3 regions of the Cellulomonas palmilytica genome follow, and region 3 is predicted to be linked to each of the others. Evidence: riboswitches for the same ligand, from Rfam matches in the RefSeq annotation. Region 3 holds a riboswitch; each other region holds the start of a gene.
The links. A riboswitch is a leader RNA that binds a small molecule or an ion and turns the genes downstream of it on or off. The one in region 3 is predicted to bind S-adenosylmethionine.
Positions count from the first base shown of each region.

Region 1: linked by a shared signal. The riboswitch ahead of F1D97_RS00370 (LLM class flavin-dependent oxidoreductase) and the one ahead of F1D97_RS10675 (hypothetical protein) in region 3 are both predicted to bind S-adenosylmethionine.
Region 2: linked by a shared signal. The riboswitch ahead of F1D97_RS00450 (rhodanese-like domain-containing protein) and the one ahead of F1D97_RS10675 (hypothetical protein) in region 3 are both predicted to bind S-adenosylmethionine.

Region 1 covers NZ_CP062221.1:58,245-68,530, forward strand. The annotation lists gene F1D97_RS00355 (ABC transporter permease) at 1-259, opposite strand, end outside; gene F1D97_RS00360 (ABC transporter substrate-binding protein) at 259-1,914, opposite strand; gene F1D97_RS00365 (NtaA/DmoA family FMN-dependent monooxygenase) at 1,980-3,350, opposite strand; gene F1D97_RS00370 (LLM class flavin-dependent oxidoreductase) at 3,363-4,535, opposite strand; SAM riboswitch class IV at 4,929-5,044, opposite strand; gene purL (phosphoribosylformylglycinamidine synthase subunit PurL) at 5,436-7,781, opposite strand; gene F1D97_RS00380 (hypothetical protein) at 8,163-9,071, shown strand; gene F1D97_RS00385 (DUF2599 domain-containing protein) at 9,235-10,107, shown strand; gene F1D97_RS00390 (DUF1361 domain-containing protein) at 10,112-10,286, opposite strand, start outside.
Region 2 covers NZ_CP062221.1:78,907-89,192, reverse strand. The annotation lists gene purQ (phosphoribosylformylglycinamidine synthase subunit PurQ) at 1-574, shown strand, start outside; gene F1D97_RS00480 (GNAT family N-acetyltransferase) at 578-1,564, shown strand; gene F1D97_RS00475 (CotH kinase family protein) at 1,676-3,814, opposite strand; gene F1D97_RS00470 (polyphosphate polymerase domain-containing protein) at 3,881-4,684, opposite strand; gene F1D97_RS00465 (DUF4956 domain-containing protein) at 4,681-5,298, opposite strand; gene F1D97_RS00460 (hypothetical protein) at 5,659-6,222, shown strand; gene F1D97_RS00455 (O-succinylhomoserine sulfhydrylase) at 6,461-7,714, opposite strand; gene F1D97_RS00450 (rhodanese-like domain-containing protein) at 7,711-8,130, opposite strand; SAM riboswitch class I at 8,137-8,235, opposite strand; SAM riboswitch class IV at 8,355-8,468, shown strand; gene F1D97_RS00445 (aminotransferase class V-fold PLP-dependent enzyme) at 8,508-9,929, shown strand; gene F1D97_RS00440 (DUF2867 domain-containing protein) at 9,940-10,286, opposite strand, start outside.
Region 3 covers NZ_CP062221.1:2,341,464-2,351,749, reverse strand. The annotation lists gene F1D97_RS10700 (biotin transporter BioY) at 1-388, shown strand, start outside; gene F1D97_RS10695 (energy-coupling factor ABC transporter ATP-binding protein) at 388-1,122, shown strand; gene F1D97_RS10690 (energy-coupling factor transporter transmembrane component T) at 1,119-1,760, shown strand; gene ypfJ (KPN_02809 family neutral zinc metallopeptidase) at 1,840-2,721, shown strand; gene F1D97_RS10680 (NYN domain-containing protein) at 2,804-3,739, shown strand; gene F1D97_RS10675 (hypothetical protein) at 3,820-4,578, opposite strand; SAM riboswitch class IV at 4,589-4,706, opposite strand; gene F1D97_RS10670 (metal-sulfur cluster assembly factor) at 4,810-5,139, opposite strand; gene sufU (Fe-S cluster assembly sulfur transfer protein SufU) at 5,136-5,612, opposite strand; gene F1D97_RS10660 (SufS family cysteine desulfurase) at 5,630-6,916, opposite strand; gene sufC (Fe-S cluster assembly ATPase SufC) at 6,999-7,754, opposite strand; gene F1D97_RS10650 (non-heme iron oxygenase ferredoxin subunit) at 7,780-8,112, opposite strand; gene sufD (Fe-S cluster assembly protein SufD) at 8,109-9,404, opposite strand; gene sufB (Fe-S cluster assembly protein SufB) at 9,404-10,286, opposite strand, start outside.

The DNA of each region.
Region 1 (10,286 bases), 1.6 Mb from region 3:
CGAAAGACGTCCCGAGGTCGCCCGTCGCCGCGTTCCCGAGCGCCTGCAGGTACTGCTGGAACGGGCTCTGGTCGAGCCCCAGGCGGTCGCGCAGCGCCTCCGCCTGCGCCGGGTCGACGCCCCCGCCGCCGGTGCCCGCGTCGAGCATGATGCTCGCCGGGTCGCTCGGCAGCAGGTAGAGGACCACGAAGGTGACCGTGAACGCCGCGAGGAGCACGACGAGGGCCGCGGCGACCCGGCGCAGGACGTAGGTGGTCATCAGTCCTGCTCGATCCAGGCGTCGTGGAACAGCAGGCGGGAGGACGCGTCGAACGTCACGCCGTGCACGTCACCGGCCACGCCGATGGACTGCGCGAGCTCGAACAGCGGGATCGCGAGCGCCTGGTCGACGATCTCCTGCTGCGCCTGCGCGACCAGGTCCGCACGCTTCGCCGGGTCGGCCGCGGCGAGCTGGTCCGCGAGCAGCGGGTCGAGCACGTCGTCGGCCTCGCGGTGGTTGATGTTGCGGCCCGTCGAGGCGAACTGCGGGCGCAGGATGTCCGCGTCGGCGCGCGTGACGTTGTAGTAGTACGTGTCGTAGTCGCCCGAGTCGAGCAGCGCCTGCTGGTCGGCGGGCGTGACCTGCCGCAGCACCAGGTCGATCCCGACCGCGCGCAGCTGCTGCTGCACGAGCTCGAGCACCGCCTGCGAGCCCGTGAACAGCGGCGCGTACACCACGTCGATGCTGAGCTTCTCGCCGTCCTTCGCGCGGATGCCGTCGGCGCCCGCGACCCAGCCCGCGTCGTCGAGGAGTGACGCCGCCGCGGCCGCGTCGAGCGCGAGGTCGTCGGACAGGTCCGTGTACCCCGGCGTGGTGGACGCGAGCACGCTCGTCGCCGGCTCGAACGCGTCCGACAGGACCGTGTCGACCAGCTGCTGCCGGTCGATCGCGAGGTTCAGCGCCTGGCGCACCGCGACGTCGTCGAGCGGCGCGGCCGAGACGTTCGGCTGCAGGACGAACGTGACGCCCGGGTTGGTGCGCGTGAGCACCGAGCCGCCCGCGCCCTCGACCTGCGCGACGTCCTGCGGAAGCACGTCCCCGACCGCGTCGAACTGGTCGGACGCGAGCCCGCCGGCCCGCACGCCCGACTCCGGGACGACCGTGAACTGGATCTTGTCCAGGTACGCCTCGCCGTCGTTCTCACCGAGTCCCGACGGCCACGCGTACCCGTCGCGGCGGGTCACGACCGCGCCCTGGTCCTGCGTGTAGCTCTCGAGCACGAACGGCCCCGAGCCGACGACCTTGCCCTGCAGGCGCTCGTTCGGGTCGACCGCCGCCGTGGCGTCGGACAGGATCGCGAGCGACACCGTGGACGTGGCCTGCAGGAACTGCGCGTTCGGCGCGTCGAAAGCGACGGTCGCGGTGTGCTCGTCGACGACCGTCGTGCCGGCGTACCCGGCGAGGTAGCTCGCGGCGAGCGGCGCGGTCGCGCCGAGCTCGCCCGTGAGCGCGTCGAAGTTCGCCTTGACCGTGGTGGCGGTCAGCGGCGTGCCGTCGGAGAACGTCACGTCGTCGCGCAGGTGGAACGTGAACGTCGTGAGGTCGTCGCTCACCTCCCAGGACTCCGCGAGCCACGGGACGATCTCGCCCGTCGTCAGGTCCTGGTCCGTGAGCGAGTCCGCGAGCTGGCGCGCGATGTAGATGCTGACGTTCGAGCCGACCTGCTGCGGGTCGACGCCCGACGGGGAGGCGCCGAGCGCGAAGCGCAGCGTGCCGCCCGGCGTCGCGTCGGCGGTGTCGGCGGTCGTGGTCGCGGCGGCGCTCGTCCCGGACGTCGTGCCGCCCGACGAGCAGGCGGCGAGCAGCAGGGCCGGGACGACGAGCGTCGCGGCGAGCGCGCGGGCACGGGCGGGGATCCGCGGGGTGCGGGTCATGGTGTCCTCTCAGGGGGAACGGGGGACGAACGGGGGGTCGTGGGTCGTGCGGGTCGCAGGCCGGGTCAGCCCGCGAGCTCGGTCGCCTGGTCGGCCACCTCGGGGCGGCCCAGCCCCAGGTGGTCGCGCAGCGTCGGGCCGGAGTACTCGGTGCGGAACACGCCGCGCTCCTGCAGCAGGGGGACCACCTGGTCGAGCACGTCGTCCAGGCCGTGCGGCGTCAGGTGCGGGACGAGGATGAAGCCGTCGGAGGCGTCCTCCTGGACGTGCCGGTCCAGGTCCTCGGCCACCTGCTGCGCCGTCCCGACGAAGCTGCCGCGCGTCGTCGTGTGGATCACGAGGTCACGGATGGACCAGCGGTTCGCCTCGGCCTGCTCGCGCCACGCCGCGACGATCGCGAGCGGGTCGCGCGCGTGCCGCACGCGGCCGCGCGTGATCGAGATGTTCTCCACGTCGGGGTCGACGTCCGGCAGCGGGCCGTCCGGGTCGTACGCCTCCAGGTCGCGGCCCCACACCTGCTCGAGGAACGCGATCGCGGTCGGGCCCGAGACCTGCTGGCGGCGGATGTGCGCCGCGCGCTCGGCGGCCTCCTCGGCGGTGTCGCCCAGCACGACCGTCGTCGCCGGCAGGATCTTGAGGTCGCCGCGCGAGCGCCCGGCCGCGACGAGCCGCGCCTGCACGTCGTCGTAGAACGCGCGCCCCGCCTCGAACGACGAGTGCATCGAGAAGATGACGTCCGCGGTGCGCGCCGCGAAGTCACGGCCCTCCGCGGAGTCGCCCGCCTGGAACAGCACCGGGTGGCCCTGCGGTCCGCGCGGCGTGGTGAACGTCCCGACGACGTCCGCGTACCGGCCGTGGTGCTCGACCGGACGCACCGCGCCGGGGCGCAGGAACCGGCCGCCCTCGGCGTCGGCGAGCACCGCGTCGTCGTCCCACGAGTCCCACAGCGTGCGGGCGACCTCGACGACCTCCGCCGCCCGCTCGTACCGCTCCGCGTACGGCAGGTACCCGCCGCGCCGGAAGTTCTCTCCCGTGAACGCGTCCGGGCTGGTCACCAGGTTCCACGCCGCGCGCCCGCCCGAGAGGACGTCGAGCGTCGCGAACTGCCGCGCGAGCTCCCACGGCTCGTTGAACGTCGTGTTGATCGTCCCCGCGAGCCCGATGCGCTCGGTCACCGCCGACAGCGCCGCGAGCACCGGGAGCGTGTCCGGCCGGCCCACGACGTCGAGGTCGTGGATGCGGCCCTTGTGCTCGCGCAGCCGCAGCCCTTCCGCGAGGAAGAAGAAGTCGAGCTTCGCGGCCTCGGCGCGCGTCGCGAGGTGCTCGAACGAGGCGAAGTCGATCTGGCTGCCCGACTCCGGGTCGCTCCAGACCGTCGTGCTGTTGACCCCCGGGAAGTGCACGCCCAGATGGATCTGCTTGCGTCGCGTGGTCATGTCCCCCCGCCCTCAGGCCGTCGCGGCGAACACGTTGGCGGGGCGCGCGAGCCCGAGCGTGTCGCGCAGCGTGCGGCCCGGGTACGCGGTGCGGAACAGGCCCGCGGACTGCAGCGTCGGCACGACCTTGTCGACCAGCGCGTCCAGGTCCGTCGACAGCGACGACGGCCGCACGACGAACCCGTCCGCGGCACCCGCGGCGACCCACGCGTCGATCGCCGCGACGAGCGCGTCGGGCGTGCCCACGTGCTCGAACGTCGTCGACGCACCCGCGCGCGGCTCGAGGTCGTCGAGCAGCTCGAGGCGCGCCCGCGCGCTCGCCTCGTCGTCCGCGAGCACCACGAACGCGTCGACGAGCACGCGCAGCTGGTCCGCGTCGCGCCCCGCGTCGGCGGCCCGCGTGCGCAGCAGCTCGCGCTGCGCGACGGCCTCGTCGAGCGAGGTGGCCTGCAGGCGGACGACGTCCGCGTGCCGCGCGGCGAGCGTGAGCGCCGCGTCGCTCGTCGCGCGCACGACGACCGGCGGTCGGCCCTGCGGCGGGCGCGGCGTGATCGACGGGCCCTTCACCCGGAACCTGATGCCCTCGTAGTCGACGTAGTGCAGCTTCTCCCGGTCGACGAACCGACCCGTCGCGACGTCGCGGATCTCCGCGTCGTCCTCCCACGAGTCCCACAGCCGGCCGACGACGTCGATCACGTCGCCCGCCTCGTCGACCGCGTCCGCCTCGTCCTGCACGCCCTTGCGACCGAACGCGCGGGCGGCCTCCGGCGTCGTCGACCAGCCCACGCCCCACGCCGCGCGGCCGCGGCTCACGTGGTCGATCGTCGCGACGGCCTTCGACACGTGGAACGGCTCGGTGTGCGTCGTGTCGATCGTCGGGACGAGGCCGATCCCCGCGCTGCGCGGCGCGAGGCGGGACGCGACGAGCGCCGCGTCGAGCCGGCCCTGCGCGCCGTGGCGCTGCACGGGCTGCAGCGAGAACGCGTCGTCGAGCACGACGAGGTCGAGCAGGCCGCGCTGCGCGGTCGCGACGAGGGACGCGAGGCGCTGCGCGTCGAACAGCCGCTGCGCCTGCGAGCCCAGGTCACGCCAGGCGGCGGGGTGCGCGCCGGCGTCGGTGAGGTCGACGCCCAGGTGCACCGAGGGTGCGCTCAGGTCGGTCCGGTGGCGGTGGTGCTGCGACATCGGGTGCTCCAGCTCGGTCAGGTGCGGTTCGGTCGGGTCGGGTGGGGCGCGGGTCGGCGCCGTGACGTCGCCGCACGCCCGGACGGGTCGTCCGGGTACGGCGATGCCGGGCGCGCGGGTGTCGCGCGGTGGGTCCGGGCGTCGTCGACGCTCGGACCCTGCCTGCGGCGTGCGGGGACGCGCGGTCGTCGTCGGACGTGTGCGCGTCCGTGGACCGTCAGGTCAGGTGGCCCGGCCGGTGGCCGGTGGGCGGATCAGCGTCCGCCGTGCCCGTGAGGCGTCGTCAGCGACAGCTCTCGTCGGTGCACATGGAGCGACAGCACATGTCGAGGCGCGTGGCGCGGGTGTCCCCGTCGGTGCTCCTCATGCTCATGGGCTCGTCTCCCTCGGTCCGCTGCGTTGCCGGACGGCGGGGTTTCGCCGTCCGACCAGGTCCTCACCCGGGGCACCCCGCCGCGCGGGAGGGTTGCCGTCCGACCAGCCGGGGCTACGCGTCGGAGCTCATGACCTTCGTGCTGCAGACCGGAAAATTCGGACTGCATTGGTCAGGAAAACTAGGCCCACCCCGTCGAGGTGTCAACGACGCCCCACCCCTGTCCCACAATCCGGACCAACACACTCCCCTTTTGCGACCGGCCCCCGCCCACCGCCTCCGGTCCACCCCGAGACGAGACCGGGGTTGCTCCGGCGTCGACCGGTCAGAGCCGGAGCAACCGCGGGGTCGGCGGAGGAGACATCGCCGAGACCGTCGTCGCTCCGGCTCTGGGGTCACGGAACCGGAGGAAGCGCGGGGTCGACGGCGGGTCGTCGGGACGACGACGAGGCCCCCGCGCCGGTGGGTGCGGGGGCCTCGGGGTCGTGCGGGGCCTCGGTTCGTGCGGGGCCTCGGGTCGTGCGGGGTCAGGCGAAGTGGCGCGGGAGGGTGGCCTCGAAGACCTCGCGGGCCTCGGCCAGCGGGATCGAGAACAGGCCCTCGACCTCGACAGCCGGACCCGCCTCGTCGTCGTCCGTCGCGACGTCCGCCGTCTGGCCCAGCTTGAGGGCCGGGACGCCGCGCGCGACGCACAGGTCCGCGAACCGCACCTCCTCCGAGCGCGGCACCGCGACGAGCGCTCGGGCCGTGGACTCGGAGAACAGCGCCTCGAACGGCGTCACGCCGTCGCGCTCGCACAGCGCGTCGAGCGACACCCGCGCACCCACGCCGAACCGCAGCGAGGACTCGAGCAGCGCCTGGACCAGACCACCCTCGGACAGGTCGTGCGCGGCGTCGACGAGCCCGTCGCGCGCCGCGTTCTGCAGCACCGCGGCCAGCGCGCGCTCGGCGGCCAGGTCGACCCGCGGCGGCAGGCCGCCGAGGTGGGCGTGCTCGACGTCGGCCCACGCGGAGCCGTCGAGCTCGGCGCGCGTCGTGCCCAGCAGGTAGACGGACACGCCGGGGGCCGTCCAGCCCGACGGCACGGCCTGCGCGACGTCGTCGAGCACGCCCAGCACGCCGACGACGGGCGTCGGGTGGATGGCGGAGTCGATCTTCCCGGGCTCGCCCGTGCCGTTGTAGAGCGAGACGTTGCCGCCGGTCACCGGGACCTCGAGCGTCTGGCACGCGTCGGCCAGGCCGCGGATGGCCTCGACGAGCTGCCACATCGAGTCCGGGTGCTCGGGGCTGCCGAAGTTGAGGCAGTCGGTCACCGCGAGCGGGCGGGCGCCCGTCGTCGCGACGTTGCGGTACGCCTCGGCGAGCGCGAGCTGCGCGCCCGTGTATGGGTCGAGCTTGCCGTAGCGGCCGTTCGCGTCGGTCGCGAGCGCGACGCCCAGGCCGGTGGCCTCGTCGACGCGGACGACGCCCGAGTCGTCGGGCTGCGCGAGGGCCGTGTTGCCCTGCACGAACCGGTCGTACTGCTTGGTCACCCACTCCTTGGACGCGAGGTTGGGCGAGCCGAGCAGGCGCAGCGCGGTCGCGCGCAGCTCGTCGGGGCTCGTCGGACGCGCGAGCGACGCGGAGGTGTCGGCGTTCAGCCCGTCCTGCCACGCGGGACGCGCGTAGGGACGGTCGTACACCGGGCCCTCGTGCGCGACCGTCTTCGGGTCGACGTCGACGATGCGGTGGCCGTGGTGGTCGATCGTGAGGCGGCCGGTGCCGGTGACCTCGCCGATGATCGCGGTCTCGACGTCCCACTTCGAGGTGATCGCGAGGAACTCGTCCAGCTTGGCGGGCGAGACGACCGCCATCATCCGCTCCTGCGACTCCGACATGAGGATCTCGCCGGCGGTCAGCGTGGGGTCGCGCAGCAGCACGTTCTCGAGGTCGACGTGCATGCCGCCGTCACCATTGGAGGCGAGCTCGCTCGTCGCGCACGAGATGCCCGCGGCGCCCAGGTCCTGGATGCCCTCGACGACGCGCGCGGCGTACAGCTCGAGGCAGCACTCGATGAGCACCTTCTCCATGAACGGGTCGCCGACCTGCACCGACGGGCGCTTGGACGGCTTGGTGTCGTCGAACGTCTCGGAGGCGAGGATCGACGCGCCGCCGATGCCGTCGCCGCCCGTGCGCGCGCCGAACAGCACGACCTTGTTGCCCGTGCCGGACGCGTTGGCCAGGTGGATGTCCTCGTGCCGCAGCACGCCCAGGCACAGGGCGTTGACGAGCGGGTTGCCCTGGTAGCAGGGGTCGAACACGAGCTCGCCGCCGATGTTCGGCAGGCCGAGCGAGTTGCCGTACCCGCCGACGCCCGCGACGACGCCGTGCACCACGCGGGCGGTGTCCGGGTGGTCGACCGCGCCGAACCGCAGCTGGTCCATGACGGCGACGGGGCGCGCACCCATCGAGATGATGTCGCGCACGATGCCGCCGACGCCCGTGGCCGCGCCCTGGTACGGCTCGACGTACGACGGGTGGTTGTGGGACTCGACCTTGAACGTCACCGCCCAGCCGTCGCCGATGTCGACGACGCCCGCGTTCTCGCCGATGCCGACGAGCAGGTGCTCCTTCATCGCCGGCGTGGTCTTGTCCCCGAACTGGCGCAGGTGCGTCTTGGAGGACTTGTACGAGCAGTGCTCGGACCACATGACGGAGTACATCGCGAGCTCGGCGGCGGTGGGCCGGCGGCCGAGGATGTCCCGGATGCGCTGGTACTCGTCGGGCTTGAGACCGAGCTCCGCGTACGGCTGCTCGAGGTCGGGGGTCGCCGCGGCGTCCTCGACGGTGTCGTAGTGCTGGTCGCTGCTGGGGCGCGCGGGTGCGGAGGTCATCGGTTCCCTTGGGCGAGTTCCAAGCCGTGCTGGCCGGCCGGCAGGGACACGGCCGTCGTCGGCGGACGGCCACAGGATACCGACGCCCCGGCGGCCGTCGGACCCGCGTCCACGACCCGGCGCGGACCCGTCACGGACCGCCGCGCGCGGCCCTCGGCGCGCGGTCGTCGGACGTCCGTCGGACGCTCGTCCAGGTGACGCTCGCCCGGACGGGCGAGCCGACGGTGGGCCCAACGGGTGACACGTGCCCGGAACACGGCGTGCCGCACGCGACACGCCGATGGGGGAATTGTGCGTTATGCCTGATCACCCCTACTGTTCCGGCTTGGTCGGATGTCCGATTCGACCGTTTTCGACGCACTCTCCCCGAGTCGAGGTCCGATGCTCTCCCGTGCCGCTGCCGCCACCGCCCTCCCCCTCGTCACCGGTCTCCTCCTCGTCGCCTCGTCCACGGGCGCGTGGGCCGGCGGGTCGGACGACCCCGTGCCCTACTCCGTGACGGTCGACGGCCTCACGCTCGCACCCGGTGACACGTTCGCGAACCACGACCACGTGAACGTGACGTACACGCACCGCGGCCGCACGGGATCGGCGAACCTGCACATCGAGGGCACGCGGTCGACCGGCGGCCTCATCGGCAAGAACGCGGTGCGCTGGGACACGGTCGGCATCCCCGAGAACTCGTGCATCACCTGGGTGCAGGTCAGCAAGTACAACGAGCACTACGGCGAGGGCGGCCAGAAGCCCGTCTGCTCGACGACGTGCCGCCCGACCCCGAACCCGACCTACCCGCCGCAGCCGTCGCCGTCGCCCACGCCGACGCCGTACCCGACCTACCCGCCGCGTCCCACGCCGACGCCGACGCCCACCGCGACGCCGACCCCGCCCGTCGAGGAGCCGACGACCCCGCCGGTCGAGGAGCCCACGCCGACGCCGGAGCCCTCGGACGAGGCACCGACCCCGGAGCCCACCCCGGAGGAGACCACGCCCGCGCCGACGCCCACCGAGCCGACCCCGCCGTCGGACGAGGAGACGCCGACCCCCGAGCCGTCGCTGTCGAGCCCCGTCGCGCCGGGTGACGACGACGAGGTCGTCGTGGCCGGACCGACGCCGACGCCGAGCTACCCGTCCGCGGTGCTGGCCGACGAGCCCGAGGAGCCGCCGCTCGCGGCCACCGGCTCCGACTCGCTCGTGCCCGGCCTCGCCGCCGGTCTCGGTGCGCTCGCCGCGGGTGCCGGTCTCCTCGCGGTCCACGCCCGCAAGCGGTACCGCCCCGCGCACCGTCGCTGACACGACCGACGGACCGGCGACCGCACGCACGGGTGCGGGAACCGGTCCGTCGGGTCGACGTCCGGCCGCACCCCCTCCCCCTGAGCGACCGGGCGCGGGCCCGGCGGGCACGAGCCTCGGCTCGGCCCGCCGGGCTCCGGCACGTGGGCGCTAGGTTCGGCGCGTGCCCACCGCCGTGACCCGCCGCGCGCTCGCCGCACTGCTCGCGGGGGTCGTCGTCGCGCTCGTCGGGGCGTGCACACCGTCGCCGGCGCAGCCTGGCGCCACGACGAGCCCGCACGCGGCGACGTCGTCTCCGGCCGCGGCGACGCCGGCCGCGTCGGCCGCGCCGTCAACCGCCGCGTCGGCGGCGCCGTCACCCGCCGCGTCGGCGGCGCCGTCACAGGGCGCGGACGACGCGCTCCTCGACCGCGCGATCCGCGGCGGTGTGACGGTGCGCTCGTCGGGCCCCTCGTCGGGGACGGTCGCGCTGCGCGTGCTCGCCGACGCCACGCCGCGCGCGCTCGACGACGGGTCGGTCCGGGTGCCGCTCGCGGCAGGCGACGGCACGGTCGTCGTCGTCGCGCCCGCGCCCTGGCGGCTCGACGTGCTCGCGGACGGGACCGCGCTCGTCCTGCTCGACGACGAGCCCGTCGCCGGCCTGCGGGCCGAGCCCGCGGGACGGCTGCGCACGCTCACGCGCACGGAGGTGGACGGCACGACGAGCGACGTCGCGGTGCTGCGCGCGGACGACGAGCCGACGAGCGTGTGGATCACCGCGCGCGCGGTGCTCGACCTGTCGTGGGGCGAGCGCGAGGGCGGGCGGTCGCTCGCGGTGACCCCCGCGGACTGGGCGCGCGGAGGCGGGCTCGCGGCAGCCGCGCTCGTGCCCGCGCAGGTCGTCGCGGCCGAGCCGGAGGCGGGGACCGCGACGATGCTCGACCAGCTCGCGTGCCACCAGCAGGGCGCGCGGCGCAAGGCCGCGTGGAACATCGAGCCGTGGCGGCCGCAGGTCTCGGCGCTGGAGCTGGTCGCGACCCGGTGCAACCCGACGTGACGCGTCAGCCGCGCAGCTCCTCGATGCGCACGAGCCCGCCGATGACGGGCCCGATCACCACGAGGTAGATCAGGCCCAGGAACAACGCGGTGAGCAGCGTGAAGAACACCATCCCCGTGAGCCCGCCGGGGCTGCGCACGTGCGCGACGACCTTGCGCACGAGCGAGGACGGGTGCCGC
Region 2 (10,286 bases), 1.6 Mb from region 3:
CGTGGACGCGGTCGTCCTGCCCGGCGGGTTCTCCTACGGCGACTACCTGCGCGCGGGCGCGATCAGCCGGTTCGCGCCGGTCATGACCGAGATCGTCGACGCCGCGCACGGCGGCCTGCCGGTGCTCGGCATCTGCAACGGCTTCCAGGTGCTCACCGAGGCGCACCTGCTGCCGGGCTCGATGATCAAGAACGACCACCTGCACTTCGTGTGCCGCGAGCAGGTGCTGTCGGTCGAGAACGTCGACACCGCCTGGACGCGGGACTACACGCCCGGCGAGCGGATCACGATCCCGCTGAAGAACCAGGACGGCCAGTACGTCGCCGACGAGCGCACGCTCGACGAGCTCGAGGGCGAGGGTCGGGTCGTGTTCCGCTACCAGGACCACAACCCCAACGGCTCGCGCCGCGGGATCGCGGGCATCAGCAACGCGCGCGGCAACGTCGTCGGCCTCATGCCGCACCCCGAGCACGCCGTCGAGCCGGGCTTCGGCCCCGACGGCGCGAAGGGCCCGCGCAGCGGCACCGACGGCCTGCGGTTCTTCACCTCGGTCCTGCACTCGCTCGTCGGCTGACGCATGACGGTCGCGCTCGACCTCGTCCACTGGGACGACGTCCACGCCGCGGCCCTGCGCACCGCCCAGCAGGCGGAGCTGCGCGAGCGGTACGGCGACGACGACATCGGCCACACCATGACGGGCGACGGGATCGTCGCGATGGTCGTGGCGCGGGACGACGACGAGCCGGTCGCGTGCGTCGCGCTGCGTGACGCGTCCGCGGACCTCGGCCCCGGCGCGGGCGAGGTCAAGCGGCTGTACACCGTGCCGTCGGCACGTGGACGCGGCCACGCGCGGCGGGTCATGGTCGAGCTCGAGCGCCTCGCGGCCGAGCGCGGCCTCACGCGCCTCGTGCTCGAGACCGGTGTGCTGCAGCCCGACGCGATCGGGCTGTACCTGGCGCTCGGCTACCGGTCGATCCCGAACTACGCCGAGTACGTCGACGAGCCGTCCTCGCGGTGCTTCGCCAAGGACCTGTCGCCGGCGCCGCGCGTCTCGTCGGGACCCTCGACCGCCGGTGCGGACGTGACGATCGAGACCGTGCCGTGGGACCACCCCGACGCCCGCGCGCTGCGGCGCGCGATGTGGGCGTTCAACGTCGAGCGCTACCCGGAGCTCGTCCCCGACGAGCCCGACCAGGGCTTCGCGTCCGACGACGCGCGCCAGGGCGTCGGCGCGCTCACCACGTGGCTCGCACGCGTGGGCGGGACGCCCGCGGGCTGCCTGACGCTGCGGGCGCCGCGCCCCGGCTACCCGGACGGGAGCGTCGAGCTCAAGAAGATGTTCGTCGCCGACGAGGCGCGCGGGACGGGCGTGGCGCGCGCGCTGCTCGCGGCGGCGCACGACGAGGCCCGTGCCCGCGGATTCGCGACGACCGTGCTCGGCACCGGCATCCGCCAGCCCGAGGCCGTGACGCTGTACCTGTCCGCCGGGTACCGGCCGGTGCTGCCGTTCACCGACCGCGCGGGCGACTTCCTCACGCTCTGGTTCGGCCGCCCGCTCGGCTGAGCGGCGTCCTCGGCGGTGCCCCGGGCGGACTCGCCGCGCGGGTCGCGGCACGACGCGGCGGCCCGCCACGAGGGCGGGCCGCCGCGTCCGCGAGCCGGCGTGGGCCGTCCGTCAGCTCGCGCTGCAGGTGGCGGTCGGGGTGCCCGTGCCGCCGGACGTCGGTGCGCTGCCGATGAAGCCGAACATCGCCGTGCCACCCGCCGCGAGCGAGCCGTTCCACGAGACGTTCCTCGCGGTCACGGTCTGCCCGCTCGTCGTCGTCGACGCGTTCCACACCTGGCTCACGCCGTAGCCCGCCGGGAACGTCAACGTCACGGTCCAGCCGTTCACCGGCCGTGACCCTGCGGTCACCACCACGTCGCCCTGGAACCCGCCGGGCCACCGGCTCGGGACGTTCACCGACGCGGTGCAACCGGCCGGGCTCGTCGTCGGCTCGTCCGTGGGTTCCTCGGTCGGGTCGTCCGTCGGGTCGTCGGTGGGCTCGTCGGTCGGGTCCTCCGTGGGGTCGTCCGTCGGGTCCTCCGTGGGCTCCTCCGTGGGTTCGTCGGTCGGGAGCGGGGTCGTCGGACCACCCCAGGCCGCCGTGGTGTCGAGCCACGCCGCGCGGCTGCGCAGCCACGTGCGCAGGTCCTGCACCTGGCCCTGCCACGTCCCGGTGGTCGAGGTGATGAACGGGCCGATCATGCGCGTCGACAGGTTCGGGTACTTCGCGAAGTTGCGCGCCGCCGCGTTGCCCAGCGGCGCGGTGAGCGCATCGAGGCGCGCCTGCAGGCTCGCGTCCGACAGCGCGCCGCGGCGCAGCTCCTGCCAGCGCACCTTCACGCGGTTGGCGAACGCCTGGTCGGACATGAGGCGCACGAACCAGTCGTTCGCCACGGGCGTGCGGGTCTGCTGGTACTGCCACCCGCTGGTCTGCTCGTTGCCGAAGTACCCGCCGACGCCGAACGACAGGTCGTAGTCCCACAACGGCCCCGCGACCAGCTTGCCGCCGCGGTCCTTGTAGAAGTACTGGCTGCGGATGTACGAGTCCATCTCGCGGCTCAGCTCGTTGACGATCACCTGGTAGACGAACGAGTCCACGTCGATGTACGCGGGGTAGCCGGTGCTCGGGTCGGCCGGCTGCGACGAGCGCAGGGAGTCGTGGAACTTCTGCACGTACCCGGCGATCCAGTCGCGCTGCGCGGGCACCAGGTCGTCGGGATCGTGCACCTCCAGGTCCCGCCAGCACGTCGAGGTGCTGCCCGTGCAGGGCAGCGTGACGCCCTCGGCGGCCTGCCACTCGAACTTCAGGATGTACCCGCCCTCGACCTTGGGCGGCGTGACGTCCTCGGGCTTGAGGCTCTTGAGGTCGAGCCGGTTCTTCTGGTTCTTGATGGTCTCCAGCAACAGGTAGACGCCCCGGTAGTCGTCGCTGCTCACGGGCTGGGAGTCCTCGTTCACGTACACCTCGACGAGCTTGTACCGCGGGACCTGCAGGCCGAGCTCGCGGCCGAGGTCCAGCACGAACGCCTCCCGCACCAGCGACTTGTCGCTGAACGGGCCGCGCAGCACCCAGTCGGACTCGGCGGGCATGCCCTGCAGCGGCAGGTCGAGGTCGTCGTCGGTGTTGTCCCTCAGCTCGATCCGGTACGGCAGCTTGGCGAACATGCGGCTCGACTGCCCGCGCAGGTGGTACCCGGCGCGCGAGACGAGCTCGGGTGCCGCGCTCAGGCTCGTCGTGCCGCCCGTGGGCTCGAACGACAGGAACGCCGCGTTGCGCCAGTCGTCGCCGACCGCGCCCGTGCCGTAGTTGTCGACGACGAGCACGGGCAGGTCGTGGGTCGTCGTCACGCTCGTCGCGACGTACTGCGCCGAGCCGGGCTCGCCCGTCGCGGTGCCGCCGACGAACGCCTGCGCGCGGACCTCGGTGCTGCGCGTCAGCGTGAGCGGCGCGGAGTACACGGGCGAGCTCGCCGTCGGTGCCTCGCCGTTGGTCGTGTACCGGATCTGCGCGCCCGCGACGCCCGTGCCGAGCGTGACCTGGACGCTGCCGGTGAACGTCCCGCTCGCGCGCGAGAACGTGATGTCGCCGGCCAGGCCCGTGTCGACCGCGGCGGGCGCGACGAGCGCGGGCACGTCACCCGGGGCTCCGGCGGGCTGCGCGGCGGGCCGGGCGCCCGGCGGTGCGGCCCAGGCGGCCGCGCCCGCGCCGACGAGCATCGCGGCGGCGAGCAGGGTGGTCGTGGCGGCTCTCGGCAGCGAGGCGCGCATGGGACTCTCCTTCGTCAGGGACGCGGGCTGCGTCCGTGGCGGGCGGCCGGCAGGCGCCCGTGGGGCTCACTCGCGCGCGTCGGGGGCCGGCTCGAGGTGGGGTGCGAGGCGGTGCAGCGTGCGCCGCCAGCGGTGCGAGGGCAGCTCGGGACGCAGCGCCGCGAGGCCGGTCGCGTACTTCGAGACACGCACCGGCCGGTGCCCGAGCGACCACAGCGCACGGTCCGCGGCGGACGCGGTCGACCCGGTCTTCGTCTCGACCACCGCGAGCCCGTCCAGCACGGCGCTGCGCGTGCCGTCGTCCCAGCGCAGGCCGGTGTCGATGGTCACGCGGCTCGCCGTGCCGGGCAGCAGGAGCGTCGTGCGCAGGTAGCGCGTGACCAGCACGGGCCGCAGCACGAGGTCGTCGAGGTCCCGCCCGCTGCCCGCGAGCACGCCCGTGCGGTCGAGCACCGTCGAGACGTACCAGCGGCCGGGCGCGACCGAGAGGCGGTCCCGCAGCTCGTAGGGCAGCCGGTCCTTGACCGTCGCGCCGCGCGGGCCGCGCGTCTTGACCTCCAGCCAGCACTGCGCCGAGTCGAGGTAGCTGCGCGTGCGGACCTTGAACCGGCGGCGGCGTCGGGTGGCCGCGAGCCGGTACGCCAGCAGGTCGGGCGTGTCGAAGTACACCGACTCGTAGTCGAACAGCCGCGTGGTGCCGATCTCGAGCACCTGCGCCGTGTCGGCCAGGTGCACGACGAGGGGGTCGACCTGACCGACGGGGAGCAGGTACTTGCGGTCGACGCGCGTCTGGAGCTCGGCGGCCGCGATCAGCTCCTCGAGGCTGACCGGGGCGAGCCGCCGCAGCAGGTCGTCGACCGTCGCCGTCACCCGGAGACCTCCCACGGCGCGATGCCGGCGTGCGCCGGTTCGCGGCGGGGTGCGGCCGCGCGGCGCCGCGGCGAGGCCGGTGTCTCGTACCGCACGTCGACCCAGGTGGTGTCGTTGACGAGGTCGAGGCGCTGCACGGACACGGCGTGCACGCGCGCGCCGAGCAGCTGCTCGAGCCGCCCGACGAGCGCGACGCGGTCGGCGATCGCGCCGTCGAGCACGAGCTCCTGGCGTGCGTAGCGGCGCAGCAGGCGCGGGTGGTCCCCGACGACGACGGCCGTGAGGATCAGCGCCATGAGCGCGGGCGCCTGCCACCACGGGTCGAGCCGCAGCGCGCCGAGGATGCCGAGCGCGAGCGCCGCGAAGTAGTAGGCCACCTCGCTCTGGTCGATCTCCGCGGAGCGCAGGCGGATGATCGACAGCACGCCGAACAGCCCGAGCCCGACGCCCGCGCCGATCCCGCCGTCGTTCATCGAGGACGCCACGGCCAGCACGCCCACGTTGAGGCCGACGAACGCGGCGACGAGGTCACGGCGACGGTGCCGGTGGAAGTAGACGCCGGCGAGGGCGGACACGGCCAGCAGGTCGACGGCGATGAGCACGAGCTGAGTCATGGAAACGCTTGCCCCCCGGAAGTAGCGTTCGCGCCCGCGCGGGCTGGAGACCGACCGGCGGACGCACGGTGAACGCGGGCTGAACACTTCGGACCTTCGACCGGGGTTTCCCTTTCGGTCCATCCGCTAAACGATTCCGGGTATGAGGCCGAAACTTGCGGGCGGTTGCCGGCGAAGTTCCCTTCACGGGTGAAGTACGCGACGGATCGTGGACATGGGGTGGTCACGACGAGCGGGCCATGGTTAGCCTGTCCGCCATGTTCTCGGTCCGGGTGTGTTGTCGCTGAGCTGACGCTCGCGCGCGCCCGCGGCCCGACGGCCCTCGTCGCGCATCCCCGTCCGACCCGAGGACCTCCTCCCGTGGCTCAGCCCCTCGCGCACGTGCGCACCCCCTCCGTCACGTCCCCCGACCTCACGTCCTCCGCCGCGACCGTCGCGCTCGCGGCACCCGCCCCGCGGCACGTCACCGAGTTCGTCATCGACGATGCGACGCTCGTCCCCACGACCCTCGCGCTCGCAGCCGCCCGCGCGGACGTCATCCGGGTCCGCCACGGCGCCGGCCTGCCGACGCACGCGTCGGTCCGCGCGCTCGTCGCGATGCTCGACGACGAGGTCGCGGCCGTCGGCCGCTCGCGCGACGACGTCACGGTCGTGCTCGAGGTCGAGACCGTCGTCGCCGACGACGAGGACGACGCGGCTCGTCGACGCGGCCACCTGGCCTACTCCGCGGCGTTCAGCCACCTCGCGTGGCAGGCGGACGCGACGATGCTCGTCGCTGCGCCGGGCACGGTCGTCGACGAGGCCGCCGAGCTCGCCCGCCGCACGGGCGTCGACCGCGTCGAGCTCGTGCTCGTCGGCCGCTCCCGTCGCCACGCGCCGACGATCGCCCGCACGCTGGCCCGCACCCTCCCCGCCCACCCCTGACGACCCCGCCCTTCCTCCGGCTCCGACCGGCCAGACCCGGAGCAACCCCGGGGTCGACAGTGGGTCCCGACGACCCCGTCGTTGCTCTTGGTATCGCTCGTCAGAGCCGGAGCAACCACGGGGTCGGCCGACAAGACGCACGGCGACCCCGTCGTTGCTCCGGCTTCGGACGGTCTGAGCCGGAGCAACCCCGGGGTCGTCGGGTGGTGCGGGGCGCGGGGCGCGGGGCGCGGGGCGGTCAGCGGAGGGTGGCGAGGGCCTGGTCCAGGTCCTCGCGCAGGTCGTCGACGTCCTCCAGGCCGACCGAGAAGCGGACCGTGGCCTCGCCGATGCCGACCTTCGCGCGACCCTCGGGGCCGAGCTTGCGGTGCGTCGTCGTGGCGGGGTGCGTGACGATCGACTTCGCGTCGCCCAGGTTGTTGGAGATGTCGATGATGCGCAGCGCGTCGAGCACGCCGAACGTCGTCTTCTTCGCGAGCTCGGGCGTCGCGCCGTCGGGCGTGCGGAGCGTGAACGTCACGACCGTCCCGCCGCCGGTCTGCTGCCGCAGCGCGAGGTCGTGCTGCGGGTGCGACTCGAGGAACGGGTAGCGCACGGACTCGACCGCCGGGTGGGACTCGAGCCAGCGCGCGAGCGTGAGCGCGGACGCGGCCTGGTGCCGCACGCGGATCGACAGCGTCTCGAGGCCCTTGAGCAGCACCCACGCGTTGAACGGCGACAGCGACGGCCCGGTGTTGCGGACGAGCGTCTGGACGGGTCCGTTGACGAAGTCCGACGAGCCGAGGATCGCGCCGCCGAGCACACGGCCCTGCCCGTCGATGTGCTTGGTCGCGGAGTACACGACCACGTCCGCGCCCAGGTCGAGCGGTCGGGAGAACACGGGCGTCGCGAATACGTTGTCGACGACGACGACCGCGCCGGCGGCGTGCGCGAGGCGCGAGACGGCCTCGATGTCGACGAGGTCCTGCATCGGGTTGGACGGCGTCTCGAAGAACACGACGTCGGCCGGGGTCGCGAGCGCCTCCTCCCACTGGGAGAGCACGTGGCCGTCGACGTAGTCGGTGCGCACGCCCCACCGGGCGAGGATCTCGTCGAAGATCACGACGCTCGACCCGAACAGCGCGCGCGCCGCGACGATGCGCGACCCGGACCCGACGAGCGCGGCGAGCGCCGTGAACACCGCGCTCATGCCGGTGGCCGTGGCGTAGCAGGCCTCGGCCCCGTCGAGCAGCCGCAGGCGCTCCTCGAACGTCGAGACGGTCGGGTTGTTGTAGCGCGAGTACAGGAACCGGTCGACCTCGCCCGCGAACGCGGCCTCGGCCTGGCCCGCGGAGTCGTACGTGAAGCCCTGGGTGAGGAACAGGGCCTCGCCGAACTCGCCGAACTGCGAGCGGACCTGACCGCCGCGCACCGCGAGCGTGTCGGGGCGCAGCGTCGAGCGCTCGACGCGCCGGGAGTCCCAGTCGCCGGGGCCCGGGACGTGCGCGCTCACGCCTGCCGCCAGGGCAGACCCTCGGCGCGCCAGCCCCAGTGGCCGCGCTGCCCGTCGGGTCCGACGTCGCCCTCGAACCCGCGCAGCACGTTGTAGGCGGGGCCGTAGCCGGCAGCGGTCGCGGCCTGTGCGGCGGCCACGGAGCGGACGCCCGAGCGGCACAGGAACACCACGGGCCGGCCGTCGCCGGGCTGCAGCCCGGTGGCCGCGAGCTCGTCGAGGAACGTGGGGTTGGGCCCGGCGGGGGTCAGCCACTGGACGAACGCGGCGCGGTCGTCGGCGTCGGCGGCGTCCGGGACGCCGATCTGCTGCCACTCGGCCTCGGTGCGCACGTCGACGAGCAGCGCGCGCTCGTCGGACGTCACGAGGTCCCAGGCCTCCTGCGGGGTGAGGTCGCCTGCGTAGGGTTCGGCCATGTCGCTCCTCCATCGGTCCTGGCGGTAGCACCCTCGGCCAGGCGCGGGGCCTGCGGGTTGCTGCGGCGTCGTCGAGCCAGATCTCTCGGCCGCTCTGGATGGTGCGAGGAGACTAACGCCGGTCCGCCGCAGGTATCCACCTCGTGGACACACCGTCCCGTGTGACGAGACGGACGCGCGTCTGCGTTGACAGCCGCTCGTCCGGCTCGTCACCCTTTCGGTCAGGTCATGAGTGCCAGCGCGAAGCCCCGGCTCGCTGGCCGGCAACCCTCCTCCGCGGTGGGGTGCCCCGGGTGACGACCAGGCCGTGCACCGACCGGTGACGGCAAGCGCGGGACGCCCGACCCCGGAGTCCCCGGACCCACGGAGGTACCCCCGTGACCGCTCTGGCCGAGACGACGTCCTGTCCGACGACGGGTGCGACGACCCCGACGACGACCCCGGCGGGCGCCGTGGAGCCCCTGCTGCCGGTGGTCGGCGCCAGCACCACGGTGCCGCTCGTCGACGGCACGCAGCGCGTCTACGCGAACCTCGACTACGCGGCGAGCGCCCCGGCGCTGCAGGCCGTGGCCGACCGGGTCGCGGAGGTGCTGCCGCTGTACGCGTCGGTGCACCGCGGCGCGGGGTACCTCTCGCAGGTGTCGACCGCGCTGTACGAGTCCGCGCGGCAGACGATCGCGCGGTTCGTCGACGCGCGCGAGGACGACGTCGCGATCATCACGCGCAACACCACCGACTCGCTCAACCTGCTCGCGGGCGTCGTGCCCGCCGGCGAGCGCGTCCTGGTGCTCGACCTCGAGCACCACGCGAACCTGCTGCCGTGGCTGCGCTCGTCCGACCCGCAGGGCCGTCGCACGACGATCCTGCCGATCGCCGAGACGGTCGCGGCGACGCTCGAGTCGCTGCGCACCGAGCTCGCCGCGCGGCCGTACGCGCTGGTCACGGTCTCGGGGGCGTCCAACGTCACGGGCGAGGCGCTGCCCGTCGAGCAGGTCGTCGAGATCGCGCACGCCGCGGGGGCGCGCGTCGCGGTCGACGGGGCCCAGCTGGTCCCGCACCGCGGCTTCTCGCTCGCGCGCTCGGGCGCCGACTACGTCGTGTTCTCCGGCCACAAGATCTACGCGCCGTTCGGCGCGGGCGCGCTCGTCGGCCGCCGCGACTGGCTCGACACGGGCACGCCGTACCTCGCAGGGGGAGGTGCGGTGCGCGACGTGCGGACCGATCGGACGGTGTGGCAGCCGGCCCCGGCGCGCCACGAGGCCGGGTCGCCCAACGTCATCGGCGCGATCGCGCTCGCCCAGGCGTGCGACGCGCTCGCGGCGCTGCCCGACGGCGCGCTCGTCGCGCACGAGCAGGCGCTGCGCTCGCGGCTCGTCGCGGGTCTCGAGCAGGTGCCGGGCGTGCGGGTCGCGAGCATCTGGCCGGACTCGGCCGAGCCGGTGGGCGTCGTGACGTTCACCGTCGAGGGCCACGACCCAGGCCTCGTCGCGGCGTACCTCGCCGCGGAGCACGGCATCGGTGTGCGCGACGGTCGGTTCTGCGCGCACCCGCTGCTCACGCGCCTGGGGGCGAGCAACGGCGCGATCCGCGCGTCGGTGGGTGTCGGGACGCCGAGCGAGGCGGTCGACCGGCTCGTCGCCGCGCTGCACGCCTACGTCACGGACGGGCCGCGCTCGCGGTACGCGATCGAGGACGGCTGCTGGGCGGTCGTCGACGACACGCGTCCGCTGCTCGCGGTGCACGGCCTGGACCACCTGGCCGCGACCGCCGCGGCCGCGTGCGGCCCCGCGCTGGACTGAGCAGCCGGGGTCAGGGCGCCAGGACGCGCGCGGCGCGCGTGAGCATGCTGCGCACGACGTGCGGGTGCAGCGCGCGCACGGGCAGGAAGTAGAGCCGGCCGCGCCGGTTGTGGACGCGCACGTTCGTCGTGACCGCGACGAGGCCCGCCCGCGCGTCGACCGCGACGCCGCACCGGAAGTCGAGGTGCCGGTCGTCGGCGACGACGAGCGCCTCGCCCCCGTGCTCGTCGGCGACCACCTCGTCGACCGCGAACGTGGCCCGCGGTGCGGGCCGGACCCCGATCAGCGGGACGAGGAGCTGGCGCAGCCCGAGCGCGGCGAGCACCCAGCGCGGCATGGTGCGCGGCGAGAACGTCG
Region 3 (10,286 bases):
CCTCTACCTCGCGGTGGGCCTCGCGGGCGTCCCGGTGTTCTCCGGCGGCACGGGCGGGCTCGCGGTGCTCGCGGGGCCGAGCGTCGGCTACCTGGTCGGCTTCCCGCTCGCGGCCGCGCTCGCCGGCCTGCTCGCGGGCGCCGCGCGCAAGGCGACGGGCGCCGCGCGCTACCTCGTCCTCGTGGCGAGCGGCCTGACGGCCACCGCGCTGACGATCCACCCGCTCGGCATCGCGGGCATCGTCGCGCGCACCGACCTCACGGCCGGCGAGGCGTTCGCGGCGGGCTCGGTGTTCTTCCCGGGCGACACCGTCAAGAACCTCCTGGCGGCCGCGGTCGCGCTCGCGGTGTTCGCGAGCTACCCCGACCTGCTGCGCCGGCGCCGCTGATGATCGAGCTGAGCGAGGCGCTCGTCACGGCTTGGACCCCCGACCCGTCGGGCGGCCCGGACACCGTGACGCGCCTGCTCGGCCCGGTCACCCTGCGGCTCACCGAGCGCCGCGTCGCGGTCGTCGGCGCGAACGGCTCGGGCAAGTCGACGCTCGCGCGCCTGCTCAACGGGCTCGTGCTGCCGTCGTCCGGGACCGTGCGCGTCGACGGCCTCGACACGCGGTCCGACGGCCCCGCCGTCCGGCGGCGGGTCGGGTTCGTGTTCACCGACCCCGACGCGCAGATCGTCATGCCCACGCCCGTCGAGGACGTCGCGCTGTCGCTGCGGCGCACCGTGCCCGACGCGGGAGAGCGCGACGCGCGGGCGCGTGCGGCGCTCGCGCGCGTCGGGCTCGCAGACCGCGCCGACCTGCCCGTGCACGCGCTGTCCGGCGGCCAGCGCCAGCTCCTCGCGCTCACCTCCGTGCTCGCGACCGACCCGGACGTCCTGGTGTGCGACGAGCCGACGACGCTGCTCGACCTGCGCTGGCGGTCCGCGGTCGACGACCTGCTCGCGAGCCTGCCGCAGCAGGTCGTCGTCGTGACGCACGACCTCGACGCTGCGCTGCGGGCCGACCGCGTGCTCGTCGTCGACGACGGCCGCGTCGTGCACGACGGCGAGCCCGCCGCGGCCGTCACCGCGTACCGGGAGCTCATGGCGGGCCCGCGCCTGCCTGCGACGGAGGGCCGGTGACGCGCGCCGGCGCACCCCTGCGCCCCGCGTGGACCGGCCCGCTCGGGCTGCACCAGCCGGGCACCTCGGTGCTGCACCGCGCCCCGGCGCTCGCCAAGCTCGCCGCGCTCGCCGTGGCGGGCGTCGTCGTCCTCGTGGTCCGCGGGCCGGCGTCCGCGCTCGTCGCGCTCGCCGTCGCGCTCGCGTGCCACGTCGTCGCGGGGCTCTCCTGGCACCGCACGCGCGCCGGGCTCGCACGTGTCGGGGTCGTCGCGCTGCTCGTCGGCGGGTACCAGACCTGGTCACGCGGGTGGGAGTCGGGCGTCGAGACCGCGGCCGACCTCGTCGCGCTCGTGCTGCTCGCCACGGTCGTCACCGCCACCACGCGCGCCGACGACCTGCTCGACGCGCTGCGCCGGGCCGCCGCTCCCCTGCGCCACGTGGGCCTCGCGCCGGAGACCGTCGCGCTCGCGGTGAGCCTCATGCTGCGCTCGGTCCCGCTGCTCCTGCAGGCCGCGGGCGAGTCCCGCGACGCCGCGCGTGCCCGCGGGCTCGAGCGTTCGCCGCGAGCGGTCGTCGTGCCCGCGGCCGTGCGGATCGTCGGGCACGCGCGCGCCACGGGCGAGGCTCTCGCCGCGCGCGGCCTGGGCGAGGGATGAACGCGCCGGACGTCACCGACAGGCTGAATCACGCCGGGCTGAATCGCGTTGCGCGCGTGCGCGGACTACCGTCCCGGATGTGACGTTCCAGGAGGGTGGCAACTTCGGCGGCGGGCGCGTGCAGTCGCGCCGCTCGGCGGGCGGCAAGGGTATGGCGATCGGCGGCGGCGTCGGCGGGCTCGGCCTGCTCGTGATCCTCGCGATCACGCTGCTGTCGGGCGGCAACGTCGACCCGGGCGCACTGCTCGGCGGAGGCGGCGAGCCCGGCGACGACGGCACGATCGGCGCGTGCACCGCCGAGCAGGCGAACACCGACCGCGCGTGCCGCCTGTCCGCGACGCTCGACTCGCTCGACACGTACTGGGCACCCACGCTCCGCAAGGCCGACGCGACCATCCCCGAGGCCGTCGAGTTCACGTCCGCCGTGAGCACCGCGTGCGGGAACGCGTCCTCGTCGTCCGGGCCGTTCTACTGCCCCGGCGACCAGAGCATCTACCTCGACCTCGGCTTCTTCGACCTGCTGACCAGCCAGTTCGGCGCACAGGGCGGCCCGCTGGCGGAGATGTACGTGTACGCGCACGAGTACGGCCACCACATCCAGAACGTCACGGGCGTGTTCGACTCCTCCGACCGGCGCGGTTCCGGCGCGGAGTCGGACTCCGTGCGTGTCGAGCTGCAGGCCGACTGCTACGCGGGCATGTGGGCGGGCACCGCCGCGACGACGAAGGACCCGGACACCGGCGTCACCTACCTCAAGCCCATCACCGCCGACGAGCTCGCGCAGGCCATCGACGCGGCCGAGGCCGTCGGCGACGACCACATCCAGCAGCAGTCCGGCGGCGGCGTGAACCCCGACTCCTGGACGCACGGCTCGAGCGAGCAGCGCCAGCGCTGGTTCACCACCGGCTACCAGCAGCGCGACCTCGCGGCGTGCGACACCTTCGCCGCCACCGACCTGTGACGCCGCCTGTGACGCGGCCTGTGACACCGCGTGTGACACCATCTGTCACGCCTGTGACTCTCGCGTCCGGCAGACTCCGGGCATGAGCACCGACGACAGCTCCGCCCGCGTGGGCGTCTACATCGACTTCGACAACATCGTCATCTCCCGGTACGACCAGGTGCACCGCCGCGGCGCGTTCCAGTCCGACGACGCGCGCCGCCACCGACCCGACGGCGACGGCGAGGTCGCCACGAGGCTGCGCGCCGCGCGGGTCGACGTGGACGCGATCATCGACTACGCGTCGTCGTTCGGCCGCGTCGTCGTCAGCCGCGCGTACGCCGACTGGTCGCAGCCCGTGAACGCCGGCTACCACCAGCAGCTCATCGACCGCGCGGTCGACCTCACGCAGCTGTTCCCCGTCGGCCCGCGCATGAAGAACGGCGCGGACATCCGGCTCGCGGTCGACGTCATCGAGGACCTGTTCCGCCTCGAGGACCTCACGCACGTCGTGATCATCGCGGGCGACTCCGACTACATCGCGCTCGCGCAGCGCGCCAAGCGCCTCGGCCGCACCGTCATCGGCGTGGGCGTCGCGGGCTCGACGAGCCGCTCCCTGATGTCCGCGTGCGACGAGTACGCGGACTACGACGCGATCCTCGACACGAGCGCACCGCCCGAGGACGACGAGCCCGACGAGCCGGCCACCGCCGCACCCGAGCCCTCCCCCGCGGCCGACACGTCCGACGAACGCGCCGCGCAGCCCGCGCCGAACGGCGACCGCGCCGCGCAGCGCCGCGCCACGCAGCTGCTCATGCGCGCCATGCGCCTCATCCACGCGAAGAAGGACGACGAGCCCTGGCTCTCGTACGGCGAGGTCAAGAGCCAGATGATGCGCCTCGACCCGGCGTTCGCCGAGCGCCCGCTGGGGTTCACGTCGTTCAGCGACTTCATCGCCTCGCGCTCGAGCATCGTCGAGATCGCCAAGGAGACCTCGAAGCACCAGCAGCGCGTGCGCCTGCGCCCCAGCTACCGCTGACGGCGGCGGGGACGGCGGTGCGCGCCCGCAGAGGGTCGCACCGCCGTCCCTCGCTTGGGGTCAGGTGTGGGGCGGCCGCCTCATGCCCGGGAGCCGGACCGAGTCAGCCGCGTGCGGACCACCCGTCCCGCCGCCGCTCCCAGCGCGACGGGGGCGCGCCCGACCGCCGTGAGCCCCTGGACCGCCTCGCGCGTGGCGCGTTCCAGGTCCGCCCGCGCCCGCGCCGCACGGACCTCGTCCTGGTGCGCGCACAGGGCGCGGGCGAGCCCCCGGACGTCCGCGAGCACGTCCGCGCGCGCGGCGTGGTCCTCGGGAGCCAGGACGCGCAGCCACGCGGCGAACCGGCGCACCCGCACCGGCGCGGACTCGTCCAGCAGCTCGTGCCGGCGCAGGTCCTCCCGCGCGACGGCGCGGACGGTGCGCCCGTCACCGTCGCCCGTGTCGATGTCGACGAGCGGGACGCCGAGCGCCACGGCCCGGTCGAACACCTCGACCAGCCGCCGCGTGCGCACCCCGTACGCGGCCCGGACCGGCGCCCACGCCTCGTCGTACGGGTCCGTCCTCCCGGCGACCTGCAGGACCCCGCCGCCGGCCGGCCGGCCCGCACGCGACCGCGCGGTCCCGGCACGGCGCGCGACCTCGGACTCGAGCCACGTGCAGTCGTCGCACAGCGTCTTGGTGACCTTGAGCAGCGACTGTCCCCAGTCGCCGACGAGGCACGCGGTGCACAGCTCCCCGCGGGTGATGACGGTGACCCCGGTGCGCGCGGCCTGCGCGAGGGTCGCGGGGTCGGGGCGCAGCTCGACGAGACCGTCGGCGCGCAGGTACGTCTCGGACATGGGTGTACTCCCTTCGCACTTCCCGGCGGCGGTCGCCGTCGGGCCGGTCTTCCCCCGGGGCACCGTGCGCGAGGTTGCGCGGTTGCCGGACCAGCACGCGGAGGGCGTGTCGCTGGTCACTCTTGACCTGCCGAGACGCTAACGCGGGCGGGCTCGCCCGAGCAAGGAGCGTCACACGAACGGATGCGGTGGACGACGAGTCCGCCGTCCACCGCCTGTGCGCGAGGTGTGTCAGATGTTGAAGCCGAGCGCCCGCATCTGCTCGCGGCCGTCGTCCGTGATCTTCTCCGGGCCCCACGGCGGCATCCACACCCAGTTGATGCGGAAGCCGTCGACGATGCCGTCGAGCGCCTGCGCGGACTGGTCCTCGATGACGTCCGTCAGCGGGCAGGCCGCCGAGGTGAGCGTCATGTCGATGACGGCGGTGTTCTGCTCGAGCGCGATGCCGTACACGAGGCCGAGGTCCACGACGTTGATCCCGAGCTCGGGGTCGATCACGTCGCGCATCGCCTCCTCGACGTCGGCGACGGTCGTCGGGGAGCCCGTGGTGGGGCTGGTCATGCGTCCTCCCGGGAGCCGGTCTTGATGAGTGCGTCGTTCAGGGCGACCCAGCCGAGCAGGGCGCACTTCACGCGTGCGGAGTACTTGCCGACGCCCGTGAAGGCGGCGGCGTCGCCGAGCGCCTCCTCGGCGTCGTCGTCGTCGAGCCCCTGGCCCTTGGACTGCATGAGGTCACGGAACGACGCGGCGAGGGTGTCGACGGTCGTGAGCGGCTGGTCGAGGACCAGGTCGTGCAGGACGGAGACCGAGGCCTGCGAGATCGAGCACCCCTGGCCCTCCCAGCGCAGCCCGCGGACCACACCGGAGTCGTCGACGTCGACCTGCAGCGTCACCTCGTCGCCGCACGTGGGGTTCACCTGGTGCGACTGCGCCGAGTGGGCGCCCGAGACCGCGTCGCCCAGCCCCCGCCCGTGCGGGAACTTCGCGTGGTCCAGGATCACCTGCTGGTACAGCTGCTCCATCGAGCTGCTCATGTGCGACCTCTCCGCCGTCAGTCCGTCAGTCCGAAGAACGCGCGGACCCCCGCGAGTGCTTCCCGGAACACGGCGATCTCCTCGTCGGTCGTGTACACCGCGGCGGTGGCGCGCGCCGTGGCGGCCACGCCGAACCTGCGGTGCAGGGGCTGCGCGCAGTGGTGCCCGACGCGCACCGCGACGCCCGCGTCGTCGAGCACCTGGCCGACGTCGTGCGCGTGCACGCCGTCCACGACGAACGACACGGCCGCGAGGCGGTCGCGCGTGTCGGTCGGGCCGACGACCCGCACGCCCGGTACGGACGCCACCGCGTCGAGCAGGAGGCCCGCGAGGTGGTGCTCGTGCGCCGCGACGGCCTCCATGCCCAGGTCGGACAGGTAGGTCGCGGCCGCGCCCATCGCGACGGCCTGCGACACCATCTGCGTCCCGGCCTCGAAGCGCTGCGGCGGCGGCGCGTACGTCGTCTCCGTCATGGTGACGACCTCGACCATCGAGCCGCCCGTGGTCACGGGCGGGAGCGCCTCGAGCAGCTCGCGCCGCCCGTACAGCGCGCCGACGCCCGTGGGGGCGAGCATCTTGTGGCCCGAGAACGCGGCGAAGTCGACGCCGAGCTCGTGCAGGTCGACCGGCAGGTGCGGCACCGACTGGCACGCGTCGAGCACGGTGAGCGCGCCGACCTCGCGGGCCCGGGAGACGAACGCGGGCACGTCGGTGATCGCGCCGGTCACGTTGGACGCGTGCGTGAACGCCAGGACGCGCGTGCGGTCCGTCACGACGCTCGCGAGCTCGTCGGTGCGCAGCCGCCCGTCGTCGTCCACGCCGATCCAGCGCAGCGTCGCGCCCGTGCGCAGCGCGAGCTCCTGCCACGGCACGAGGTTCGCGTGGTGCTCGGCCTCGGTCACGACGATCTCGTCGCCGGGCCGCAGCGCGAACCGCTGCGCCGCCGCTCCCCCGCGGCCCGCGGTCGCGTTCGACAGCGCGTACGCGACGAGGTTGATGCCCGCGGTCGCGTTGCTCGTCCAGACGAGCTCGCCGGGCGAGACCCCGACGAACGACGCGACGCGCGCCCGTGCGTCCTCGAACGCCTCGGTCGCCTCCTCGGCGAGCTGGTGCGCGCCGCGGTGCACCGCGGCGTTGCGCTGCAGGTAGAAGTCCTGCTCCGCGTCGAGCACCACGTCGGGCTTCTGCGACGTGGCGCCCGAGTCCAGGTAGACCAGCCGCCGGCCGTCGCGCAGCGTGCGCTCGAGCAGCGGGAAGTCGGCCCGCACCGCCGCCAGCTCGGCGGCCTCCAGGGTGGTGCTCACTGCGGATCCCCTCGACGTGGCCAGGTGGGTGGAGTGCCGGACGACGTCACCGCCGCCCGGCACGGATGGGTCGACCAACGGGTCAGGAGGTGACCAGGAACCGGTCGTAGCCCTCGTTCTCGAGGCGCTCGGCGAGCTCCGGGCCGCCCTCCTCCGCGATGCGGCCGTCGACGAAGACGTGCACGAAGTCGGGCTTGATGTAGCGCAGGATGCGCGTGTAGTGCGTGATGAGCAGGACGCCCACGTCGCTCGTCGAGCGGACGCGGTTGACGCCCTCGGACACGATGCGCAGCGCGTCGACGTCGAGGCCGGAGTCGGTCTCGTCGAGGATCGCGATGCGCGGCTTGAGGAGCTCCATCTGCAGGATCTCGTGGCGCTTCTTCTCACCGCCGGAGAAGCCCTCGTTCACGGAGCGCTCCGCGAACGTCGAGTCCATGCGCAGGTTCTCCATGGCGTTCTTGACGTCCTTGACCCACGAGCGCAGCGCGGGCGCCTCGCCGTCGATCGCGGTCTTCGCCGTGCGCAGGAAGTTCGACACCGACACGCCCGGCACCTCGACCGGGTACTGCATCGCGAGGAACATGCCGGCGCGGGCGCGCTCGTCGACGGACATCTCCAGGACGTCCTCGCCGTCGAGCAGCACGGTGCCGCTCGTGATCTGGTACTTCGGGTGCCCGGCGAGCGAGTACGCGAGCGTCGACTTGCCCGAGCCGTTGGGGCCCATGATCGCGTGCGTCTCGCCGCTGTTCACGGTCAGGTCGACACCGCGCAGGATGGGCTTGGGGCCCTCCTTGGTCTCGACGCTGACGTGCAGGTCGCGGATCTCCAGGGTGGTCATGCGGGGTTGCTCCTCAGTGAAAAGGTCAGAGAGTCCGGTCCACGTCGACGAGCACGCGCTCGCCGTCCAGCGTGACCGGGTAGACGGGGACGGGGGTGACGGCGGGCGGGCCGAGCGGCTTGCCGGAGCGCAGGTCGAACCGCGAGCCGTGCAGCCAGCACTCGATCGTGCAGCCCTCGACCTCGCCGTCGGACAGAGAGACGGCGCCGTGCGAGCAGATGTCGCTGATCGCGTGCAGCTCGCCGTCGTCGTCGCGCACGATCGCGACCTCGACCGTCCCGGTCTCGGCCTCGAGCTCGACGCGCAGCGTGCCGCCGACGGGCACGTCGGACGCGTAGCACGCGAGCTGTGCGGTCATGCCTGCTCCACGACGGCGCCCGTCTCGCTGCCCTCGACGGCGACCTGGTCGAGCACGGACATCGACTCCTCGAGCTCGGCCTCGATCGCGGCGATGAGGCGCTCCTCGACCTCCGGCACGCCGATCTCGTGCACGAGCTCGGCGAAGAACCCGCGCACGACGAGGCGACGTGCGTCGGGCTCGGGGATGCCGCGGGCCCGCAGGTAGAACAGCTGCTCGTCGTCGAACCGTCCGGTCGCGGACGCGTGACCCGCGCCCTCGATGACACCGGTCTCGATCTCGAGGTTCGGCACCGAGTCCGCGCGCGCGCCGTCCGTGAGGACGAGGTTGCGGTTGAGCTCGTACGTGTCGGTGCCCTCGGCCTCGGCGCGGATCAGCACGTCGCCGACCCACACGGTGTGCGCGCCCTCGCCCTGCAGCGCGCCCTTGTAGGTCACGCGGCTGACGCAGTTCGGCACCGCGTGGTCGACGAACAGGCGGTGCTCCTGGTGCTGCGACGCGTCGGCGAAGTACAGGCCGAGCATCGTGACCGAGCCGCCCTCGCCGGAGAACTCCGCGTCGGGCGTCACGCGCACGACGTCGCCGCCGAGCGTCACGACGATGTGCTTGACCGTCGCGTCGCGGCCGACCTTGAGGCGGTGCGACGCGTTGTGCACCGAGCCGTCGGCCCAGTCGTGCACGGACACGACCGTGAGGTGCGCGCCGTCCTCCGCGACGATCTCGACCGTCTCGGTGAGCGCGGCGTGACCGACGTGGTCGATGACGACCGTGCCCTGCGACAGCGCCTCGGCCTTCACGACGAGGTGCGCGGCGCTCGGCTCGAGCGGCGCCTCGTTACTGCCGGCGCCCTCGACGCCCTCGATGCGCACGGACGTGACCTTGGACGCCACGGCCTCGCGCGGGATCGTCACGAGCGTCGCGCGCGGCGCGGAGGCCCACGCGACGGCGGCGGCCCGGTCACCGGGCTTGCCGACCGTGCCGAGGCGCGCGTCGCCGCGGTCGACGATCTCGACGCCCGCCTCGGGCGACTCGACGACCGTGGTCAGCACGCCGTGACCGGCGAGCACGCCGTCGGTCGCGGCCGCGAACAGCGGCGCGAGGCGGTCGACCGGGGTGAACCGCCACTCCTCCTCGCGACCGTTCGGGACCGGGAAGTCCGTGACGTCGAAGGAGGTACGGCGCTCGGCGCGCGACGCCTCGGGCACGCCGCCCACGCCGTGGGTGTGCGCGCCGTCCGCGACCGCGCGGGAGTGGTCGGTCGACAGCCCCGACTCGTTCGTGGTGGTCGTCATCAGCCGACGGCCCCTTCCATCTGCAGCTCGATGAGGCGGTTCAGCTCGAGGGCGTACTCCATGGGCAGCTCACGCGCGATGGGCTCGACGAACCCGCGCACGATCATCGCCATGGCCTCCGTCTCCGGCATGCCTCGGGACATCAGGTAGAACAGCTGGTCCTCGCTCACGCGGGACACCGTGGCCTCGTGGCCCATCGACACGTCGTCCTCGCGGACGTCGACGTACGGGTAGGTGTCCGAGCGGGAGATCTGGTCGACGAGCAGCGCGTCGCACAGCACGTTGGACGCGGAGTGCGAGGCGCCCTCGAGGATCTGCACGAGGCCGCGGTACGACGTGCGGCCACCGCCGCGCGCGACCGACTTCGAGACGATCGAGCTCGAGGTGTGCGGCGCGGCGTGCACCATCTTCGAGCCCGCGTCCTGGTGCTGGCCCTCGCCGGCGAACGCGATCGACAGCGTCTCGCCGCGCGCGTGCTCGCCCATGAGGTAGATCGCCGGGTACTTCATGGTGACCTTCGAGCCGATGTTGCCGTCGACCCACTCCATGGTCGCGCCCTCGGCGGCGGTCGCCCGCTTGGTCACGAGGTTGTACACGTTGTTCGACCAGTTCTGGATCGTCGTGTACCGCACGCGGGCGTTCTTCTTGACGATGATCTCGACGACGGCCGAGTGCAGCGAGTCCGAGGAGTACACCGGCGCGGTGCAGCCCTCGACGTAGTGCACGTACGAGCCCTCGTCCGCGATGATCAGCGTCCGCTCGAACTGGCCCATGTTCTCCGTGTTGATGCGGAAGTAGGCCTGCAGCGGGATCTCGACGTGCACGCCCGGCGGGACGTAGACGAACGAGCCGCCCGACCACACGGCGGTGTTGAGCGACGCG